DNA from 3 places in the Vibrio qinghaiensis genome. Region 1 is predicted to be linked to each of the others. Evidence: predicted binding sites of a transcription regulator. Region 1 holds the regulator's gene; each other region holds the start of a gene.
The links. The regulator MetJ, encoded in region 1, represses methionine synthesis genes. The targets are predictions, from matches to a motif close to TTAGACNTNTANANGTCTAA.
Positions count from the first base shown of each region.

Region 2: metE (5-methyltetrahydropteroyltriglutamate--homocysteine S-methyltransferase) is a predicted target of MetJ. The motif match lies at 2,127-2,146, and genes of this name have one in related genera.
Region 3: metK (methionine adenosyltransferase) is a predicted target of MetJ. The motif match lies at 3,755-3,774, and genes of this name have one in related genera.

Region 1 covers NZ_CP022741.1:2,561,939-2,569,927, forward strand. Annotated here, with positions in the region: gene priA (primosomal protein N') at 1-311, opposite strand, end outside; gene rpmE (50S ribosomal protein L31) at 580-795, shown strand; gene CCZ37_RS11940 (malic enzyme-like NAD(P)-binding protein) at 1,001-2,278, shown strand; gene metJ (met regulon transcriptional regulator MetJ) at 2,426-2,752, opposite strand; gene CCZ37_RS11950 (O-succinylhomoserine (thiol)-lyase) at 3,036-4,202, shown strand; gene CCZ37_RS11955 (bifunctional aspartate kinase/homoserine dehydrogenase II) at 4,202-6,613, shown strand; gene metF (methylenetetrahydrofolate reductase) at 6,859-7,749, shown strand; gene zapB (cell division protein ZapB) at 7,868-7,989, opposite strand, start outside.
Region 2 covers NZ_CP022741.1:1,728,880-1,736,868, forward strand. Annotated here, with positions in the region: gene metE (5-methyltetrahydropteroyltriglutamate--homocysteine S-methyltransferase) at 1-1,953, opposite strand, end outside; gene metR (HTH-type transcriptional regulator MetR) at 2,265-3,176, shown strand; gene CCZ37_RS07925 (DUF4250 domain-containing protein) at 3,250-3,450, opposite strand; gene CCZ37_RS07930 (hypothetical protein) at 3,520-4,200, opposite strand; gene CCZ37_RS07935 (sensor domain-containing phosphodiesterase) at 4,297-6,771, opposite strand; gene CCZ37_RS07940 (S1 family peptidase) at 7,297-7,989, shown strand, end outside.
Region 3 covers NZ_CP022741.1:365,314-373,302, reverse strand. Annotated here, with positions in the region: gene CCZ37_RS01895 (TonB-dependent receptor domain-containing protein) at 1-1,406, shown strand, start outside; gene tkt (transketolase) at 1,510-3,519, opposite strand; gene metK (methionine adenosyltransferase) at 3,849-5,003, shown strand; gene CCZ37_RS01880 (SprT family zinc-dependent metalloprotease) at 5,071-5,571, shown strand; gene endA (deoxyribonuclease I) at 5,705-6,412, shown strand; gene rsmE (16S rRNA (uracil(1498)-N(3))-methyltransferase) at 6,521-7,252, shown strand; gene gshB (glutathione synthase) at 7,266-7,989, shown strand, end outside.

The DNA of each region.
Region 1 (7,989 bases):
GCGCCAGGCAATGCATTAAATAACGTGTCGCCTAATGGGTATTGATAAAACTGGCTACACCACAACAGCAATTGATAGAGTTTCTCTGGCCAGACTGGCTGGCTATCGAGCACCGCTTTTAGCGACTTTAATTGATCGACTGAAAACTCAGACTCACTGACTATAGCGGTGACGATACCCACCAGAGTTTGCCGACCAAATGGCACCGACACTCGTCCACCAACAATCGGAAACAGATGACTTGGGATCTGATAATCAAACTGCTTATCCAATGGGACAGGTAAGGCAACGCGTGCAATGGTGGGGCGCATAATCGACCGTTCGTTCTACAAAAAATGTGAAAAGACAGTCTACTGGATGCGTCACCGAAATTCGAGCTTCGTCATTGGACAAAAATGTGGCGAAAATAGCGGCGAAATGGCTTGATCCACTGAAGAGGATTCATTAATATATCGCGCCTTGATGATATGGCTTCTTGCTTGATGTTAAGCAGTCAGCGGTATCAACATTTTTTTATTAACTACGTGTGGTGTCCGGCATAGATTCGGATAGCGACGCGGCCCAATTTGAGGTTATCCCATGAAAGCTGGTATCCATCCAGAGTACAAAGCAGTTAGCGCGACTTGTTCTTGCGGCAACTCTTTCGAGTTCAGCTCAACGCTAGGCAAAGATTCTATCCACCTAGACGTGTGTGACAAATGTCACCCATTCTACACTGGTAAGCAACGTATCGTTGATACTGGCGGCCGTGTAGATCGCTTCAACAAGCGTTTCGGTGCTCTTTCTAGCAAATAATCTCTTTTTTGCTAGAAAATTAAAAAAGGATGCCTCGGCATCCTTTTTTGTTGGCATTTTTTGTATAGTTGTCAGTACGCACTGGTCTTATCTGCGACATTTTCTCCATTTTTTGATGAAGCACGTCAGGTTCCCGCCTAGGAAGTTTGAGCAACATCCATTAGAATTATGGACCTTTTCCAATCCAACACGAGCACTTATACCTATGTCTGATGACACTCACCAAGAATTAACGGCAGAAGAACAATTTCGCCAACGCGCACTCGATTATCATGCTTACCCAACCGCGGGTAAAATTGCCATTTCATTAACTAAGCCTGCCGACTCGGCTGAAGACCTTGCTCTAGCTTACAGTCCGGGCGTCGCTGAACCGGTTCGTGAAATCGCGCAGAACATCGACAACGTTTATAAATACACTGCGAAAGGCAACACCGTCGCTGTGATCTCAAACGGCACGGCTATTCTTGGTTTAGGTAACTTAGGTCCGATGGCTTCCAAGCCCGTCATGGAAGGAAAAGCGCTACTGTTTAAACGCTTTGCTGGACTTGATTCAATTGATATTGAAGTAAAACACCGCACAATCGATGAATTTGTCGATACGGTTGCCAACATCGCTGACACCTTTGGCGGCATCAACTTAGAAGATATCAAAGCACCAGATTGCTTTGAGATTGAACGCCGTTTGATCGAACGCTGTAATGTGCCTGTTTTCCATGACGATCAACACGGCACTGCGATTGTTACCGCCGCTGGCATGCTCAATGCGATTGAACTGCAAGGCAAGAAACTCAACGAATGCACTATCGTCTGTCTTGGCGCTGGCGCAGCAGCCACCGCTTGCATGGAACTATTGATTAAGTGCGGCGCAATGCGTGAAAAAATCTACATGCTTGATCGCAAAGGTGTGATTCATACTCGTCGCGATGACATTAATGAATATAAGCAGTTGTTTGCTAATAACACCGACAAACGCACACTGGAAGATGTGATTGAAGGCGCTGACTTATTCCTAGGTGTGTCAGGCCCCAACCTGCTGCCTGCCGAAGCGCTAAAATTAATGGCCGATAAACCGATCGTATTTGCTTGCTCAAACCCAGATCCAGAAATTAAACCAGAACTCGCACGCGCGGTACGTGATGATTTAATTCTCGGCACAGGTCGTAGCGATTATCCAAACCAAGTCAACAACGTGTTGTGCTTCCCATTTATTTTCCGTGGCGCTTTGGATGTCCGTGCTAGTGAAATTAATGACCAAATGAAGCTAGCCGCAGTTGAGGCGATACGTGAACTGGCTAAAGAAGAAGTGCCGGCTGAAGTGTTGAAAGCCGCAGGCGTAAAAGCGTTAAGTTTCGGCCCTGAATACATCATTCCAAAACCGATGGACCCACGCCTACTGCCTCGTGTTGCTAAAGCGGTTGCTCAAGCAGCGGTTGACTCTGGCGTCGCTCGAATCGAGATGCCTGTCAATTACATGCAAGAATAATCACAAGCTTGAGCGGCTAAATGCCTCGCTCGAAAAAAACCGCTGACTTTCAGCGGTTTTTTTATATTCTGAGACACAGAGCCAAAGTCACCATGGCAACTTACCCAGTATCCTCTCGATTTTATCTCGTTGTACCGCAATTACGCGCTACACTTCTTCATCATCATACGCTTCAAATTCAATGCCCATGGCGGTCATTAATGCTTTTGCTTCCGTCGGAATATCGTCTGGACGATCTTTTCTCAAATCTTCGTCGGTCGGTAAAGGTTGACCGGTATAAGCATGCAAGAAGGCTTCACACAGCAGCTCACTGTTGGTTGCGTGGCGTAAGTTATTGATTTGACGGCGAGTGCGCTCATCAGTTAATACTTTCAACACTTTCAATGGGATTGAAACGGTGATTTTTTTGACTTGCTCACTCTTCTTCCCATGTTCAGCATATGGGCTAATGTATTCCCCATTCCAGTCTGCCATTGCGCACCTTCGTTATCGTAATTGGTCGTTAAAAATTTGAAAGTTGGATTTTAGCGGGATTTACCGCCACAAGCAAAGACATATAGACGTCTAGATATATTGACGTCTTCTTTTTGGTTCAGTAAAGTGTGCCATTATCGACTGATAGATAGCAATATAGCGCACTATCGGATATAGCTAATACTCTAGACAATTGAAATTGCCACCTTAGTTGTCCCCGAATAAGGCAGGAACCCCCTCAATAAAAGTCAGTTTATTGAGTTTATTAAGTAAGGAAACCGTCATGACCACTCGCAAGCCAGCCACCATCGCCGTTAGAACCGGTATTGAATCCGACTCTCAATATCATGCTGTTGTGCCTCCAATTTATCTTTCGACAAATTATAGCTTTCCTGCGTTTGGTGAAGTGCCTAAATACGATTACACACGCTCTGGCAACCCGAATCGAGGTCTGCTCGAAAAAGCGTTGTTTGAACTCGAATCGGGTCAAGGCGCGGTGGTGACTAACTGTGGCACTTCGGCGCTGAATCTATGGGTTTCCGCCTTTTTAAGTCCTGACGATCTGATTGTGGCCCCGCATGACTGCTACGGTGGCACATATCGCCTGTTTAATACACGCGCCAAAAAAGGCGATTTTCAGACACTCTTTATTGATCAATCCGATCCAAACGCTTTGCAGGCTGCTTTGGCGAAAAAACCCAAATTGCTACTCATTGAAACTCCATCCAACCCATTAGTTCGCGTGGTCGATATTGCTGATATTTGCCAACAAGCACACGCCGTCGGTGCATTAGTGGCGGTTGACAACACCTTCTTAACGCCAGTATTTCAAAAACCATTAGAGTTGGGCGCAGATTTTGTCATCCACTCCACCACCAAATTCATCAACGGCCACTCCGATGTGATTGGCGGAGTTGTTATCACTAAAACAGAGCAGCACGCTGAAGAGCTAGCATGGTGGGGCAACTGCCTTGGCTCAACGGGAACCCCTTTTGATAGCTACATGACGCTGCGTGGCATTCGTACCTTAGGCGCAAGAATGCGCGTCCATGAGGAGAGCTCACGCGCTATTTTGGACTATCTGCAATGCGAAGCCTTAGTCAAGGTCATTTATCACCCGAGTTTGCCAGAGCATCCTGGCCATGAGATAGCGAAAAAGCAGCAATCTGGCTTTGGCTCTATGCTCAGTTTTGAGTTTGCGGGCAGCTTTGAACAGCTTAAATATTTTGTCTCTCAGTTAACATTATTCTCACTGGCAGAATCATTAGGAGGCGTGGAGAGCTTAATCTGCCACCCCGCTTCGATGACTCACCGAGCGATGGGCGAAGAAGCGTTGGCCGAAGCCGGTGTTTCACAGCAGCTATTACGCCTATCGGTCGGCTTAGAAGATGCGCAAGATTTGATTGACGATCTCGCGCAGGCCTTTGCTAAAGCGCAGGAGGCCTATTAATGACTGCCCTACGTCAATTGCACAAGTTTGGCGGTAGCAGCCTTGCCGATCCTGAATGCTACAAACGGGTCGTTAATATCTTAAAAGAGTATTCTCAAGCTGATGATTTGGTGGTGGTTTCTGCCGCAGGAAAAACCACCAATCGTTTAATCGAATTTCTCGACGCTCTTAATAAAGATGGTCGAGTGGCTCATGAGAACTTGCAATCGGTCCGTCAGTACCAAACCGATTTAATCAACGCGCTGCTCGATGAAGATGCAGCGCAACCGCTCATCACTTTACTCACCAACGAAATTCGCACTTTGGGTCAGCTTTGCGCGCCCCTATCACCAGCTCAACAAGCGGCAGTACTTGGCCATGGTGAAGTGTGGTCATCACGCTTATTGGCGGCGTTACTCAATCAACATAACCTTGCGGCTGTGGCACAAGACGCCCGCGAATTTCTTCGCGCGCAAGCAGGCACACAACCGGAAGTGGATCGCGCTCGCTCCTACCCTTTGCTGAAAGAAATTTTGGCACAACACGCGCATCACCGAGTGATCATCACAGGCTTTATGGCTCGCAGTGAACAAGGTGATACTGTGCTACTTGGGCGCAATGGCTCCGATTACTCCGCTACGATGATCGGCGCACTTGCGGAAGTAAACCGAGTAACGATTTGGAGTGATGTGGCCGGTGTTTATAGCGCCGACCCGCGCATTGTTAGTGATGCCTGTTTACTGCCGCTACTGCGTTTGGACGAAACCAACGAGTTAGCGCGCCTTGCCGCCCCGGTATTGCACAGCCGAACTTTGCAGCCCGTGGCCCAAAGCACCATGGATTTGCACTTGCGCTGCAGTTATCAACCCGAAGCAGGCTCGACTCGCATTGAGCGTGTATTGGCATCGGGACGTGGTGCCAAAATCATTACTTCACTTGATGATGTGCTGTTGATTGAGCTTAATTTTGCTCACGGGCATGACTTCCAGCGCCTACAAAACGATGTGCTACGCAGCTTGCGTCGTGCTCAACTCGAACCACTAGCTTTCGATACTCAAGCCGATCAACACCAACTGCGCCTTGCCTATACTGCTGAGATTTCAGGCGGAGCTCTAGCTCATCTGCAAGATGCCGCTTTTGAAGCGGAAATTAAACTCAAAGAAGGCTTTTCGTTAGTGGGTGCCGTGGGTGCTGGTGTGACGAAAAACCCCAACCACTGCTACGGCTTTTATCAACAGCTACGTTCATCACCGATCGAGTTTATCTGTGAAGCAGAATCTGGGCTGAGTTTAGTTGCGGTACTGCGTAAAACGCCGATCACCCCCTTAGTGGTGGGTATGCATAACCAACTATTTCAGGCGCAAAAACGGGTCGCACTGGCACTGTGTGGCAAAGGCAACATTGGTTCGAGTTGGTTAAAACTCTTTGCTGAACAAAAATCAGAGTTAGAAAAACGCCATGGCATGAACTTCGAATTGGTCGCAGTGGTCGATAGCCAAACCTATTGGTTTGATGAGCAAGGGATAGATGCGGTATCGGTTTTAAAGCATTTTGACGATGAAGCGATTGCCAGTGAGGGAATGGCTTGGCTACAACGCTTAAGCAATATTCAAGGGTATGACGAAGCGGTTGTGCTCGATGTAACCGCAAGCAAAGAGCTAGCTGATCACTACCTCAATATTGCTGAAAATGGGATTCACCTTATCTCGGCGAATAAAGTCGCGGGCTCTTCCTCTAGCGTCGATTACCACCAAATAAAAGAAGCGTTCGCGAAAATTAGCCGCCATTGGCTCTACAACGCGACGGTTGGCGCAGGCTTACCCATTAACCACACGGTGCGTGATTTGCGTGAAAGCGGCGATGAAATCGTCGCCCTCTCTGGTATTTTCTCTGGCACTTTATCTTGGTTATTTCAGCAATTCGACGGCTCAATACCGTTTAGCGAACTGGTCGATTTAGCATGGCAACAAGGACTTACCGAGCCTGACCCGCGCAGCGATCTGGATGGTTCAGACGTCATGCGCAAACTGGTGATCCTAGCCCGTGAAGCAGGGTTACAGATCGAACCGGAAAATGTCAAAGTTGAATCACTGGTTCCTGATGAGCTCAAGCACCTCTCACTGGATGACTTTTTAGACAAAGGCCAACTGCTGAGTGAAAAATTAGCCGAGAGGCTAACCAAAGCACAACGTGAAGATAAAGTGCTACGCTATGTCGCAAGGCTTGAGAAAAATGGCAAAGCAACGGTGGGGGTTGAAGCTTTAGAGCGTGAACACGCTTTGGCTAACCTTTTACCTTGTGACAACATCTTTGCTATCGAGAGTAAATGGTATCGCGATAACCCGTTAGTGATTCGTGGTCCGGGCGCTGGTAGAGAAGTGACAGCAGGAGCTATCCAATCGGACCTCAACTTGCTGTCAAGCTTGCTGTAACACTCCAGCTTATTCCAGATTAAGGGGCCACTAGGCTCCTTAATTTAACTGCGAAAGGATGATATTAGGTCATGCATACCGAGGGTGAGCATGACTTGAAGGTCACTCACAATCAACATGAATAATATTCATAATTACAGTGTTGACATAAAATGTTATTCAATACATTCTGTGGACATATAGACGTCTAAACGTCAACTTAAGGAATAATAGATTGGCGCAAAAACGCCACAGGGAGAAATAAAATGGGATACACGCACGCCGGTCATATTGATGCACTCAACCAGAACGTGGCTGAGCTATCAGATAATATCAATGTCTCATTTGAGTTTTTTCCACCCAGCTCAGCGCAAATGGAAGAGACATTGTGGAATTCCGTTCACCGTTTAAAAACCCTGCAACCTAAATTTGTTTCTGTGACTTACGGAGCAAACTCTGGCGAGCGCGACCGCACCCATTCGATCATTAAAGAGATTAAAGATCAAACTGGTCTTATTGCAGCACCGCACCTCACTTGCATCGATGCCTCTCGCGATGAGTTGATTCAGATTGCCGATGACTACTGGCACAACGGCATCCAGAACATAGTTGCGCTGCGTGGCGATATTCCCGCTGGTGGCGGCAAACCAGAAATGTATGCTTCCGACTTAGTGACTCTACTCAAATCTCGCCATGATTTTGATATTTCTGTCGCGGCATTTCCAGAAGTCCACCCTGAAGCGAAAAGCGCGCAAGCCGATCTGGTCAATCTAAAACGCAAAATTGATGCAGGTGCAAACCGCGCAATTACTCAATTCTTTTTTGATGTTGAAAGCTACTTACGATTTCGCGACCGCTGCGTAGCCGCTGGTATTGATGCTGAAATTGTACCGGGCATTCTACCGGTATCAAACTTTAAACAAGCCTCTCGCTTTGCCGCGCAAAACAACGTTAAAGTCCCCGGATGGATGGCGAAACAATTTAATGGATTAGATGATGACCCAACCACACGCCAGCTCGTGGGTGCAAGCCAAGCCATTGACATGGTTCGCATTTTAAGCCGTGAAGGCGTCAAAGACTTCCATTTCTATACGCTCAATCGCGCTGAAATGACCTACGCATTGTGCCATACGTTGGGCGTAAGACCGAAAGCATAAACTTTCTCTGCACTCATAACGCTATTATTGGTAAATGTTGCTCGTGATAAAACGCGATGATTGATTAAAAGTAACGCCGACTTGATGTCGGCGTTGTGGTATTACTTAAGCGAGCAGATTACTCCACGTCGTCCATTTTACCAAGTAAGCTACGAATACGATCTTGCCATGCATTCTGCTCTTGCTCCATTTGTTGCGCTTTTTGCTCAAGCTCTTCACGCGCTACTTTTAGCTCATTCG
Region 2 (7,989 bases), 830 kb from region 1:
TTCGCTATAACACATGTGAGTGTGGATCTGCGTTTCGGGTTTCGCACTCGCCGCCGCAATTTTAAATGCCTCAACCGCCCACGCCAGATATGCTTGATGGTCACGCTTCTTCAATGGCAATCCTTCACGAATCGCAGGTTCATCAATTTGGATGATGTTAATGCCCGCTTGCTGCAGGTCTGCCACTTCATCACGCAAAGCGAAAGCCAATTGCTGAGTGATGGTTTGACGAGAAATATCTTCACGGGGAAACGTCCAACATAAAATCGTTACAGGCCCAGTCAACATTCCTTTCATTTGCTTCGCAGTCAATGATTGAGCATAAGTAGACCACTCCACCGTAATCGGTTTTTCACGTTCAATATCGGCCACCACGATAGCCGGTTTTACGCAGCGTGAGCCGTAACTTTGCACCCAGCCAAATTGCGTAGTCTGGAAACCGGCTAAGTTTTCAGCAAAGTACTCCACCATGTCATTACGCTCAGCTTCACCGTGCACTAACACGTCGAGATCAAGTGCCTCTTGACGTTTTACTGCATCGGCAATATGCCCTTTCAATGCATTGATATAATCAGCGTGCGCCAGTTTACCTTGACGGTAAGCACTGCGCTGATGACGGATCTCACTCGTTTGAGGGAATGAGCCTATGGTTGTCGTTGGCAAAAATGGCAACCCTAACACTTCAGCTTGGTGATGAGCGCGCTCTGAATAAGGTGCACTGCGCTCAGAGAGTGCCGCCGTTATGCTGTTGACTCTCGCCTGTACATGCGGTTTATTAACGTGAGTTGCCGTTTTACGTGCAAGTATCGGTTGGCTATAAGTTTCACAGGCCAGAATCGCCGCGTCATCACCGTCCAGTGCCTTACCAAGTAAAGCAACTTCTGTCACTTTTTGTTTGGCAAATGCAAACCAACTTTGTACTTCATCACTGAGCTGCTGCTCAAGATCTAAATCAACCGGGCTATGCAGCAGTGAACACGAACTCGCAATCCACAGACGATCCCCCAATTGCTGCTTCACTGGCTGTAAACGAGCCAATAACGTCGCAAGATCGGCGCGCCACACATTGCGTCCATTGACCACACCTGCCGAAAGTACCCAATTTTTTGGCAATTTCTCTAGTACCGCGTTCAATTGATCGGCAGAAGCGGAGAGATCGATGTGCAATCCATTCACTGGTAGCTCAATGATTTTATCGAGCGTATCAAGCACCGAATCAAAATAAGTAGTGAGTAACAGTTTTACATCACCAGCGATCACTTGATAAGCCAACTTAAATGCATCTTGCCACTTTGGTTCTAGCTCTAACGCTAAAATAGGCTCATCGATTTGTACCCATTCCACTCCTTGTTTAGCAAGCTTAGCTAAAATTGCTTGATAAGCGGTCAATAAACGAGGCAGTAAGGTCAGGCGATCAAATCCCTCTTCGACCTCTTTACCCAAGTAGAGGTAGCTCAGCGGGCCAAGCAGTACAGGCTTAACTTGGTGGCCTGCTTTCGACGCTTCATTGACTTCCTCAAACAGTTGAGGCCAGCTGACTTCGAACGTATCGTCTTGGCTGAACTCCGGCACAAGGTAGTGATAATTGGTATTAAACCATTTAGTCATATCAGAAGCGGCACTTCCGCTACAGCCGCAACCCGCTTGTGATTGACCGCGTCCAACGCGAAAGAGTGTATCTAAATCAGGAAAGCCGTTGCTATGACGTTTAGGAACGTGTCCAAGGAGCAATGTGGTTGTGAGTACGTGATCGTACCAAGCGAAATCGCCTACGGTTGAAAAACTCAGACCCGCTTGTTGCTGCTCAGCCCAGTTTTTCTGACGAATATCATGCCCCACTTGCAGTAACTGCGCTTGATCGCTTTCGCCACGCCAATATTTTTCTAACGCAAATTTCAGTTCGCGTTTTTCACCAATACGTGGATAACCTAAGATGTGAGTCGTCGTTGTCATGTCCCTAGTCCTTTTGCTGTTGATCGTGTCTGATTCTTTACTGCATGAGATAAAGATGTCTGGATGGCTAGACTATCCATCTAAACTGACCCACAGACAAGGTGCAATTATTCAACTTGTTTATTAAAAAAATTCATGTTGATCGAAGAGAGCTTTAATTAACATCAAGATAAATAGACGTCTAGATGTTTACAGCTCCATATTAAAAGCGTAACTTAGCTCAGAACAGCAGAATGATCACCGTGTTGATGCGACCCACGATATTGGTATCAACCACCGTTCTCTCAAAGGAATGAAGGAAAATAATGGCAATGATTGAACTTAAGCATCTGAAGACTTTAGTTTCTTTAAGGGACAGCGGCTCACTCACCTCAACAGCTACCGCGCTCCATTTGACGCAATCGGCCCTTTCACATCAGATTAAAGATCTCGAAATACGCATTGGCGGGCCACTGTTTCTACGCAAAACTCGCCCAGTAAAATTTACCTCAGAAGGAGAGATCCTACTGAAACTGGCTGACGAGATCCTGCCAAAGCTGGCCAGAGCTGAAAATGACTTGGCCAGCTTGAAAGAAGACGTCAATGGGCGCTTACACATGGCGATTGAATGCCACTCTTGCTTTCAATGGTTGATGCCAGCGCTGCGCGAATATCAGCTTGCTTGGCCAAGTGTGACGTTAGATTTTTCGTCCGGCTTTGGCTTTGAACCTTTACCCGCATTGCTGGCCGGCGAACTTGATTTGGTCATCACTTCCGATATTTTGCCTCGCTCAGAGGTACATTACGAACCACTCTTTGATTTTGAAATGCGCCTTATCACCTCTACAACTCACCTACTTGCGGGAAAATCGGTGATTGAGCCAGAGGATCTCGCCTCACAAACGATGCTCACTTACCCCGTACAAAAGCAGCGTTTGGATGTGGTGAAACACTTTCTACAACCAGCCGGAGTTGAACCCGCCAAATGGAAACAAGCTGATAACACTTTGATGCTAGTACAAATGGTCTCTGCTGGATTAGGTGTGGCAGCACTGCCAAATTGGGCCATCAGCGAGTTCTCTAGGCAGGGGCTTATTACCAGCAAGCCACTAGGGAAAGGTTTATGGCGTCGACTATTTGCCGCAACACGCCACAGCGAAAAAGATCGCCACTATTTACAAGCTTTTTTTGCCACCGCGCGCCAACAATGCAAAAGCCACCTTGACGGGATCAAGATGGCTTAAACTATTCGTCGTGTCGACATGGCTATTTGAATGACAGTGCGGTTGGTTAACTGTCACTGCACGCTGCTTAGCACTAGCGTTGGTTCGCTTTAAATTGGTTGGTCAGTGGGTCGTATTGGTAGCCTAAAACATCCAGCTTACCGACTACATTTTCTCTATCCATTTCATACATACTGGCAAGCTCTTCGAAGCTGTCACACTCTAAGCGTAGCTTCTCATTGACGATGCCAAGTAATATATTGCTATCAAAACGGCTGACGTTACTCAAATCCATGGCTCACTCCTATAGCAAAGAGACCACTAAAGACTAGCGGTAAAATTCGCACTAAAGAGTGACCCAGATCTAGAGATTAAACAAACCTTGAAAACAAATACTGGCTGCCAAGATCAATAACAAGGCTGCCGTTAATTGAATTTTCTCAGCGCTTTTGGCAAACAGGATATGCCAGCACCACACGATAATACCTGCAATCATGAAACCGAATGTCGTTAGCAACGGCAATGTTGCTTGAGCCAACGTTTCGTCATCTAACCCGTACGCGTGCGGCACAACGCATAAAGCGATCCCCATCGAGCAGAGAATGCCCACAACGGGTAGAACTCGATGGAAAGCTTGTAAACGCGAGCGCGCTATCGTTAGTAGAAGGTGCGAGAAACTCGCGCCCAACAAACCGACCAACAGCAACATGGCGATAGAAGCTGGCCAGTGGCCCTGCTCTGATATCTGAATCGCGACATAAGACAAGGCAAGACCATTCGCTAAATACAGTGCCCATAACGGACCTTGATCTCGAGTTTTCTTGGTTTGAACTTGTGAATAGAAATAGAAGATGGAAAATACAACCAAAAAGGCTTCAATTTTCAGTGAAGCCACAGCCAACCAAAGCACACCAATGGCTGGCAAGACGCGATGAATACGGCCACGTTGCCCAGGGCAAATATCTCCTTTGACCAATATTAGTGTCAGTAGCATTTGCGCACCGAGCAGCATGGGTGAAAAAACAGAAAGTAAGGTTTGAATCATAATCGAAACATCATCTGGAAACATCTGGGCGCGATAATAGCAAAGAATAATAGCAAAGAATAATAGCAAAGAGTAAGCGCGAATGCCCAGAGAAGGTTACCGACTTTCGGCCAAGTACCTCAGCACGTCTCCTTGAGTCAATAAGCCTTTGTAACGACTGTTATCGACCAATACCCATGGAAAATCATGTCCTTTTTCGATCAAATTCACCACTTGATTTAGCTCGGTGTACGCGTCAAGCTGAGTGAAATGAAACTTCATGATCTGATTGACGGGCTTACGCCATACGGCCGCTTCACGCGTGGTTTCAAGATCAGTTCCCATATTCGGTGTAAGATGTAAATTGAGTGAAGCAATATCAACGATGCCGACACATGCACCTTGGTTCACCACAGGTAACGAATCAACTTTAGTTGCTTTAAAATATTGATGAACGAGAGAAAGCGGATCGCTAGGATCCAAATGAGGTTTCCCTCCTTTAAACAAGTTGAATAAGCAGTTGGGTTGTTGCTCTGGTTCCGCTTTTGGTCGTGAATACGCAAAACGGCTGTGATACTCCTTTGCATGGATTAACTCTTTCAAAGGCCGGGGTTTTGAAAAAATATAGCCCTGCATGTAATCAATACCTAATGACTTAAGCACCCAAACCTCATGCTCCGTTTCCACCCCTTCAGCAACCACTTTCACGCCGAGTGTGTGCGACAGCTCAGTGATCATTTTAACAATACTGTATTTATTGCTGTTGACCTGAATGTCCGTGACAAACTCGCGATCTATTTTTAAATAATCAAAATTGCAATCGCTGAGGTAGGTAAAAGAGGAATAACCCGTACCAAAATCATCAATTGCAACCGTTACGCCACGCGATCGAAGAGCATTGAGGGCATCAACCTGATGAGATTGGCTATCAAAATAGGCGCTTTCGGTTAGCTCAATGGTGACTGACTGAGGCGTATCCGTGTAGCGATCAATGATCTCCATGGTATTGGCTAAAATCTGCGTCGCATCCATTTTGGTATTGAAAGAGCGGTTGATTGTTACCCCAACACCTTGGCCAAACAAGGTTTTTATCTTGGGTAAATCTTGCAAAGACAAAATACTGACACAACGATCAAGCTCGGCAATCAAATCTAACTCTTCCGCTATATTAATCATTTCTTGCGTGGTAAAAGGTAAATCGGGCACAGGCTTAAAACGGCATAACGCTTCAAATTTTGCAATGTTCCATGTTTTAGTATCAACTATCGGTTGGTAGTGTATCTCTAAATCTTTCTCAGCAATTGCTTTGGTGACTAGCTCTTCCAAATTTTTCCTGCGCTTAACCTGCTGGTGTATTTCACTGTGATAGAAACTGATGTTACGCGCTTCTCCTGCATGCTGCTCAAGCATTGCTTGCATCGCATGCGTCACCATCCGAGCTGGTGTTTTTGCATCGAACCCTAAAACAGACACACCAATTCGGCCATTAATGACAGCAAGGTGTGAGCTGGATTCGTTCTTTAACTCTTTCATAAAGCGGCGAATCGCATGCTGAATAAGGTTAAAATCGGTGTTTTTTTTACACTCAGAACAACTCAAGCTCACTAAATAGATATCTTTGCCCGCATAGCCCACCAACTTTGCTTCTTTACTACGTGCTAAAAAGCTAGAGAGCATCAAGGTTGCGGTGTGATGCCGCTCAGATTCAAAATTAGGCTGAAAAGCGAGTACTATATGTGTTCGATCTTGTGAATGTTCCGTGCAGTAGGTATTAAGTAGGGTTTTAAATTTTTGTTCAGTGAACAGTTGAGTTAAAAGATCGATGTCACCAAGCGCAGTATCAGCGACCCGATGAAGATTATCGGCTAAATCAAGCGTCATCCCAACAAAGAACACTCGGCCATCTTGCAGTGCGATTTTTTGGATAGTTAATTCTTGTGGTGCGACCAGCCCAGATGCCCGCCTATTGAGAATGACACCGCTCCAATGATCTTTAGTGTTGATGTCATGCCACATCGATTGGAAAAACTCTTTGGAATGCTTGCCTGCATTAAATATATTGGCTTGTAACCCAAGTAACTCATTTTGTTTGAAACCTGAATGCTGCTCAAAATAGTGGTTACAGGCCAAAATCCGCGTTTGATCGTCGGTTAGGATCAAACCATGATGTGTATTCTCAAACACTCCTTCAAAAAGCTTGGCCACCTCTTGCAATGATTCCAGTTTGAGCAGCGGTCGAATCGTACCTTGCAACTGCGTGAGAGAGGTACGCTCGATAAAAATCTCCACATAGGTTAACGCTTGGTTCGGAATGACGAGGTTGCAATTTAAGGCATAGCTTTTGCCACTTTCAATCACATACTTGAAGCAGCGCTTCATCTCTGCGGCTTTACTCGGCGTCATATAACGCAATAATTCTTGGATATTGGCTATCGAAACACTGGAATCAAGCAAGGTATTCGGCGCTTTTAAATCGCAAATAAACTCTGAGGTCGTCAGGTTCAACGACCAATCAATCGCATCATATCGAGCCACTGGCGGTTCTCGGAGCACTGTCTTTTCTCGTGGCTCTTGAGACGTTACCTGCGTCATATTCACTCCAACTTATTCAAATTATTTACTATTGACCTTTACAGCATAGAGTAAAACTTAACCGCAAGTCGTGAGTTAGCACTAATGATGTAAGTGCAGTTGCCTATTTATTATTTTAGCCCAGACAAACCATATAACAACGCCGTACATCAATACACCTCAAAAGAAATGACCTTGACTTTTTGTTACAAAAAGAAATGCGAATAAAAAACAACCACAATACTCAATAAACAACCTACTGAGAATTATCATTTTACCCACCTTGATTAATATATCTTGTCGATATGATAGTTATAATTAATTGACGAGATTCATTAGCGGCTATATGGTACCATTCCCAAACCCAAGAGGTGCAAGAGGTGTTGGGAAAACTAATCCGAGGTACTTATGAACAAACCCCTTTTTTCAGTCGCGCTAGGAGCGCTTCTGTTTACATCTTTTCAGTTCAGTGCTTCTGGAACGGAATCCGGAATATCAACTAGAATCATCAATGGCACTCCTGCTGACGCGGGTAACTTTCCCTTTATGGTTGCCTTACACTATTCAACTCTTCAAAGCTCTTTTTGTGGTGGCAGCTACTTGGGTGATAAGTATGTACTTACCGCTGCTCACTGCGTAACAGGAAAAAATCCGCTCAATGCAGAGGATATTGAAGTGACGGTTGGAGCGTATGACTTACGTACTAATGCCGGTCGTCGGGTGAAAGTCAAACAAATCTATTATCATGAAGCTTATGATGATGAAACTCATGCTGACTATAACGAAAGATTCAACGACATCGCGATCCTTGAATTAGAAACGTCATTACCAATACAAGCAGTCACTCGACCTAATACTGGTGCTCTTGATGCACTAGGTGCTGGCACGGTTCTAGAGACCATTGGCTTTGGTACAACGAGTTACAATCAACTGTTGAATAAATCGAGCAATCCTTCTCAAGTATTACGTAAAGCAGAAATATCGTTAATGGATACTGCAACGTGTCAAGCTTTAGGTGGTAGTAACTACCCTCGTATAAGAAATGACGCTTTTTGTGCAACCAGTTACCCGCAAGATACCTGTCAAGGTGATAGCGGTGGCCCCGTTTTTATCAATGACGGCGGTAATTTTATTCAATATGGTGTCGTTAGTTGGGGGCGTGGTTGCGGCTTACAAGACGCGGCTGGCGTTTATGCCAAAGTCGACCATTTTAATAATTGGCTGACTCAAAGAACATCA
Region 3 (7,989 bases), 680 kb from region 1:
GTCACCATGTGCAAAAAGCGGGTGAAGTGCTGATGGCGTATTGGTACAAATCCTCAGAAGATTGGGAAGGAAACCCATACCCCGATGGCAAAGACAGAATGCCGCAGTGGGGGCTAGGAACCGCCAAAGTGAATACCTACAGCGCCAATTACTATTATCAACCGGATCATCCTTGGCTCAATTTGAATGCTAACTTTTGGTACACCGAGGCTGATCTGGCGCAATACAATGGACTTTGGGCGCTAGGAACCAATGCGGAGCAATATTTTCATGCATATCACAACGATCGCTCTGGTCTGAGCCTGACCAATGAAACCTTACTGACTCAGTGGCCAGTCAGGCTGAATTATGGTTTGGCTCAGCAAAATGAGCGCTTATCTCCCGAAGACGATGGGCAAACCCGTTTTACCAAGACGGTGACTTCCCGCCACGGAAAACGCACGGCGCAGAACCTGTTTGTAAATGCGGATATCGATTACTCGCCGTTGAAAGTTCAGCTTGGCCTCAATCTGCACAATGCCAAGTCAACCGATTATCAAACCAAGCAGCAGTTAGACTACAAGGAGAAGCTCGATCTGCTCAGTGAGTTCACCTACGCCTTAACACCCAGCACTCAGCTGTTTTTGAAATCCTCACGCACTTATCGTATGCCGAGCTTGTATGAAACGACGCTATCAAATGAGGTGTTCAGCTATAACCCATACAACCCGATCAAACCAGAACAAGCGTGGAACAATGAGGTTGGCGTGCAATTTATGGCGTCGGACAGTTTGCTGCAGGATGATCGTTTGAATCTGTCGGTGTCCTATTTCCGCAACAGTATTAAAGACTTCATTTCAGGTGGACAATTGGCGAAAACCCCGGGTATGTCTGAATGGCAGGCGAACTTTACCTTCACCAATTATGATAAGTTGCAACTCTCTGGTTGGGAGTTGGATGCCCATTACCAATATGCTTGGTTGTACACCCACTTCGCGGCGACCTTGTACAGCGAGACAAAGATTTGTTCAGTTCAACAAGCGCAATACGCGGAGAGTGATACCTGTAATTCGCTTGGATTTGCATGGGGATTAACCCCAACGCGGATTCCGCCAAAGCAGAATTTGTACCTAAATGTGGGCACGAAATTCTTCAACGACACGCTCGATTCTGGGGTAAAAGTTTCTTATCACTCGGGCAAATCAAACCCTAGTGATTGGTTGGCGGGCACGGCGGCCAATCCGATCCTTGAAATCCCGTCCGATTACACGATTGATCTCTATTCACAGTACGAGTTGAATGCCAACACGCAGCTGTTCTTTGCGATCAACAACGTGACCGATCGTTATCAAGTGCGTCCGGGTTCTGTGGTCAGCATGCCTGATCCGGGGCGAACCATTACACTCGGATTTGAAATCTCTTACTAATCGAATCGTTTAAGTTTCGTGCTATAAAACAAAAATCCCGCCGTAGCGGGATTTTTTTATCGTCTATTTTTCTTTGCTTAACAAAGAAAAGAGCCGCTTTCAATTACGCCAGCAGTTCTTTCGCTGTGTTCACCACATTGTCAACGGTGAAACCAAACATCTTGAACAGTTGGTCTGCGGGTGCTGATTCGCCAAACGTCGTCATACCGATGATCTTGCCGCCAAAACCAACGTACTTGTACCAGAAATCCGCGATACCCGCTTCAATAGCGATACGCTTAGTCACGGCCGCTGGTAGTACCGCTTCGCGGTAGGCGGCGTCTTGTTTGTCGAATGCATCGGTTGATGGCATCGAAACCACGCGTACTTTCTTACCTTCTGCGCTTAGCTGCTCAGCGGCTTTCACTGCGAGTTCAACTTCAGAACCCGTCGCGATAAGGATAAGCTCAGGCTGACCAGCGCACTCTTTTAGGATGTAACCACCTTTCGTGATATCGGCAACTTGCGTTTCGCTGCGTGGCTGCTGCGCGAGGTTTTGACGAGAGAAAATCAGCGCTGATGGGCCATCTTTACGCTCAATCGCCAATTTCCATGCGACAGCTGATTCCACTTGGTCACACGGACGCCATGTGCTCATGTTTGGTGTTAGACGTAGCGATGCGATTTGCTCAACTGGTTGGTGGGTTGGGCCATCTTCGCCCAAGCCGATAGAATCGTGCGTGTACACTTGGATGTTCTGAATCTTCATCAGAGCCGCCATGCGCATTGCGTTACGTGCGTATTCCATAAACATCAGGAAGGTTGCGCCGTAAGGAACGAAGCCACCGTGCAGCGCGATACCATTCATGATGGCCGTCATACCGAATTCACGTACACCGTAGTGAATGTAGTTACCCGAGAAGTCTTCCGCCGTGAGCGATTGAGAGCCCGACCACATGGTGAGGTTAGACGGTGCTAAGTCCGCCGAGCCGCCCATAAATTCTGGCAGCATTTTACCAAACGCTTCCAGCGCATTTTGTGACGCTTTACGTGACGCAATATTGGCTGGGTTGGCTTGAAGGTCCGCAATAATTTGACTCGCTTTCGCTTCCCATTCTGCTGGCAACTCGCCGTTTACGCGGCGTTTGAACTCAGCGGCTTCGGCTGGGTAAGCGGCGGCGTAAGCTTCAAACTTGGCGTTCCAAGCGGTTTCTTTTGCTTGGCCAGCTTCTTTGGCATCCCACTGCGCGTAAATGTCGGCAGGGATGTGGAAAGGTGCGTGCGGCCAACCCAGGAATTCACGCGCCGCTTTGATTTCCTCAGCGCCTAAAGGGGCACCGTGACAGTCGTGTGAGCCCGCTTTGTTTGGCGAGCCAAAACCGATGATGGTTTTGGTGCAAATCAAGGTTGGACGAGGGTCTGCTTTCGCAGCCTCAATCGCGGCATTAATCGCTTCAGCGTTATGGCCATCAACCGCAGCAATAACATGCCAGCCGTACGCTTCAAAACGTTTTGGCGTGTCATCAGAGAACCAGCCTTCCACATGACCATCGATAGAGATGCCGTTGTCATCCCAAAACGCAATCAGTTTGCCAAGACCTAGCGTACCTGCAAGAGAACACGCCTCGTGCGAGATGCCTTCCATCAAACAGCCATCACCCATGAACACATAAGTGAAGTGGTCAACGATGTCGTGACCCGGTTTGTTGAACTGCGCCGCCAGTGCTTTTTCAGCCATCGCCATGCCGACCGCATTGGTAATACCTTGGCCTAGTGGACCCGTGGTGGTTTCAATGCCCGGCGCGTAACCGTATTCTGGGTGACCCGGTGTTTTTGAGTGCAATTGACGGAAGTTTTTCAAATCATCAATCGACAGCGCGTAACCGCTCAGGTGCAACAAAGAGTAAATCAGCATTGAGCCGTGGCCGTTCGACAGCACAAAACGGTCGCGGTCAGCCCATTGTGGGTTTTGTGGGTTATGGTTTAAGTGGCCACGCCAAAGAACTTCAGCGATATCGGCCATACCCATCGGTGCACCAGGGTGACCAGAGTTAGCTTGTTGAACACCGTCCATACTAAGAGCACGGATGGCATTGGCGAGTTCTTTATTAGAAACAAGGTTATGGGAAGACATGTCTGCTCCTGAGTGCATTAAGCGAATCCAAATTAACGGAAATGGGCTGAAAATAGCGCGGCTATTCTCTCAAAGCACTTTTCTCACTGCAAACGTTTTACTGGAGGAATAGTGCTCTTTGGCGCTTATTTTTAGGATAAAAAACCAAACTCCAATTTTTCATCTAAATTTAAGCAAACGTTTGGTTTACAGACAGGCGTAAAAATAACTTGTAATTCGACTATTCAAAACTAGAATAGACGTCTAGATGTAGAAACACCTACATAAACTAATGAATAACGATGGTGAGCAAAGCTTGCCATAGTCCAACGAATAAAAGTGGAGCTCCCATGGCTAAGCACCTGTTTACTTCTGAATCCGTTTCAGAAGGCCATCCAGATAAAATTGCAGACCAAATTTCTGATGCGGTTTTGGATGCGATTCTAGAACAAGACATCAAAGCGCGTGTTGCTTGTGAAACTTACGTGAAAACCGGCATGGTCATGGTTGGTGGTGAAATCACGACCTCTGCATGGGTGGACATTGAAGAACTTACTCGCCAAACCGTTCGTGAAATTGGTTACGTCAACTCAGAGATGGGTTTCGATGCCAATTCTTGCGCTGTTTTGAATACCATTGGTAAACAGTCACCTGATATCAACCAAGGTGTTGATAAGGCCGATCCTAAAGAACAAGGCGCCGGTGACCAAGGTATTATGTTCGGTTACGCGACCAACGAAACTGAAATCCTGATGCCAGCACCGATCACCTACGCTCACCGCTTGATGCAAAAACAAGCAGAAGTGCGTAAAAATGGCACGCTTTCTTGGCTACGTCCTGATGCAAAATCTCAAGTTACCTTCCAATATGACCAAGGTAAAATTGTTGGAATTGATGCCGTCGTTCTTTCAACGCAACATTGCGACTCTATCTCGACAGCTGACCTACGCGAAGGCGTCATGGAAGAGATCATTAAGCCTGTGTTGCCAGCCGAGTGGCTTAGCAAAGAGACCAAATTCTTCATCAACCCAACCGGTCGTTTTGTGATTGGCGGCCCAATGGGCGACTGTGGTTTAACTGGTCGTAAGATCATCGTTGATACCTACGGCGGCGCAGCGCGTCACGGTGGTGGTGCATTCTCTGGTAAAGATCCATCAAAAGTAGACCGTAGTGCAGCTTACGCGGCGCGTTATGTGGCGAAAAATATCGTGGCGGCTGGCCTTGCTGATCGTTGTGAAATTCAGTTGTCATACGCGATTGGTATTGCGGATCCAACCTCAATCATGGTCGAAACCTTTGGTACTGAGAAAGTATCCCAAGAGATCATCATTGAAGCGGTACGCCAGCACTTCGACCTACGCCCATACGGCCTACAAGAAATGCTCAATTTACTGCAACCGATCTACAAGAAAACTGCCGCTTACGGTCACTTCGGCCGTGAAGAGTTTCCTTGGGAAGCGACTGACAAAGCCGCCATCCTGCGTGACTTTGCTGGCTTGAAGTAATTTTCAACCTAGTTTAAATTTGTAAGCCCTTGCTCATTCGCAAGGGCTTTTTTCTAGGAATGAATCTGTGCCTAATTTTGAGCTACATTACCGTGCGCAAGTAAAAGCAAAGCAGTGCATCACAACCGCTCGTCACTATTTTCAACACGACTTCCCTATGCCGAGTATCAACTATCAGTTGCGGGGAAAGGCGGCAGGTAAGGCTTATTTACAACGTTGGGAAATCAGACTGAATCCAGTGCTGTTTGCTGAAAATCAACGCGCCTTTCTCGATGAAGTGATCCCACATGAAATCGCCCACCTAATTACCTACCAGCGCTATGGTCGCGTTCCTCCACACGGTAAAGAGTGGCAGGCTGTGATGAATCAAGTGTTTCATTTACCAGCCAATACCACTCATCGCTTTGAAGTCTCTTCAGTGCAAGGTAAAACCTTTGAATATCACTGCGCCTGTGCACATTACCCGCTCACTGTCCGTCGCCACAATAAAGTGATGCGCAATCAAGCCACCTACCGCTGCCAACACTGTGCACAAACGCTCCATTTTACTGGCGTGCAGCTTTCCTAAATAAACTTTGGTTGCTGCTAGTTGAATCCACAGCGGTGTGATTACACTCATCTGCAATTAACAACAAAAACATCATTTATTATTCTTTAATCTGAGTGTTAGACTTATAAAAACCATACTTATATCAGTCTAAATGATGTCCTATTTTCGCTTATTGCTTGTGAATAGCAGCTTAGCTCTGTTCTCGTTTTGTGCCCTAGCTGCGCCTCCCGCTTCCTTTTCTCAAGCTAAAAAAGAAGCATTGAAAATCTATCATGATCATCCAGTGAGCTTTTACTGCGGTTGTGACATAGCATGGCAAGGTAAGAAAGGCACGCCCGACTTACAAGCTTGTGGTTACCAAGTTCGCAAACAGCAAACTCGCGCCAGCCGCATTGAATGGGAACACGTCGTCCCGGCTTGGCAATTTGGCCACCAGCGTCAGTGCTGGCAACAAGGTGGGCGTAAAAATTGCACCAAAAATGATACTATTTTTCGTTCGATGGAAGCTGACCTCCACAACCTGACGCCGGCGATTGGCGAAGTCAACGGCGACCGTTCAAACTACAATTTCAGTCAGTGGAATGGCGTAGAAGGTGAAAGCTATGGCCGTTGTGAAATGCAGGTCGATTTTAAACAACGCAAAGTCATGCCACCCGATAGAGCACGTGGCTCAATTGCTCGTACCTATCTGTACATGAGCCAGAACTATGGCTTTCAGTTATCCAAATCCCAAACACAACTAATGCAGGCTTGGAATCGCCAATACCCAGCCGATGAGTGGGAATGCAAACGCGATCAGCGAATTGCCAAAGTTCAAGGCAACCACAACCCATTTGTACAGCAACAGTGCCGTTCATAAGGTACTTTTTGTGGGCCATTTTCGTGATTGAAACTCGCCCTTGCCTCTTGTTTTTTCAGTGTAAAGCATCCATGTTAATGGCTATTCAACGTCAGGTAGGAACTATCCATGCGTATCCCTAGAATTTATCATCCGACTCCTCTTCAACCCTCAGCCATTATTGCTCTCAATGATGATGCGGCTGGGCATATTGGCCGGGTGCTACGCATGCAAGCGGGCCAAGAAGTACTGCTTTTTGATGGCAGTGGCGCGGAATTCCCAGCGGAAATTACCGAGGTCAGCAAAAAAAATGTACTGGTCAATGTGTTGAAAAGAGTCGAAAGCAGCTGTGAATCGCCTCTTAATTTACACCTTGGGCAGGTGATCTCGCGTGGAGACAAAATGGAGTTCACCATTCAAAAATCGGTCGAACTTGGCATCAATACCATCACGCCTTTGATTTCTGAACGTTGCGGCGTGAAATTAGATGCCAAACGTTTTGAGAAAAAACTTGAACAGTGGCAAAAAATTGCAATCAGCGCTTGTGAGCAGTGCGGCCGCAATATTGTGCCGCTGATCCGCCCAATTATGCAGTTGCAAGAGTGGTGTGCCGAACCCAGTGATGCACTCAAGCTCAACTTACATCCACGTGCGAAGTATTCGATTAATACCCTACCTCAACCTATCAATAAAGTCCGTTTGTTGATTGGCCCTGAAGGAGGCTTATCAGAATCAGAAATTAGCATGACTGAACAGTACCATTTTGAAGAAACCTTGCTAGGCCCACGCGTACTGCGTACTGAAACTGCGGCCTTAACGGCTATTACTGCTCTTCAAGTTCGCTTTGGCGATCTTGGCTAACCGGAGAAAAACAATGATTAAACTTGGTATCGTCATGGACCCTATCTCGTCCATTAACATCAAAAAAGATTCCAGCTTTGCCATGTTGCTAGAAGCGCAGCGTCGTGGTTATGAAATCCACTATATGGAGATGAATGATCTACACTTAGATCAAGGTGTCGCTTTTGCCGATACCAAAGTGGTGACATTAAAAGAAGATCCGAACGGTTGGTATGAGTTTTTATCTGAGCAAACTATTCCACTGGCTGATCTCGATGCAGTGTTGATGCGTAAAGATCCGCCGTTTGATACTGAATATATCTACGCAACCTACATTCTAGAACGAGCAGAAGAAGCAGGAACATTAATCGTCAATAAGCCGCAAAGCTTACGTGACTGCAATGAGAAACTGTTTACGGCATGGTTCCCTGAACTAACGCCAACCACCATAGTGACGCGTAAAGCGGAAAAAATTAAAGCCTTCCGCGCGCAACATGGTGATGTGATTTTAAAACCGTTAGACGGTATGGGCGGAGCATCTATCTTCCGCGTTAAAGAGGGAGATCCAAACGTATCCGTCATTATCGAAACATTAACTAACCACGGCCAAAACTACTGTATGGCGCAAACTTTTGTACCTGACATCAGCAACGGTGATAAACGTATTTTAGTGGTCGATGGTGAACCAATGCCTTACTGCCTAGCGCGAATTCCGGCACAAGGTGAAACCCGTGGCAATTTGGCAGCGGGTGGCCGTG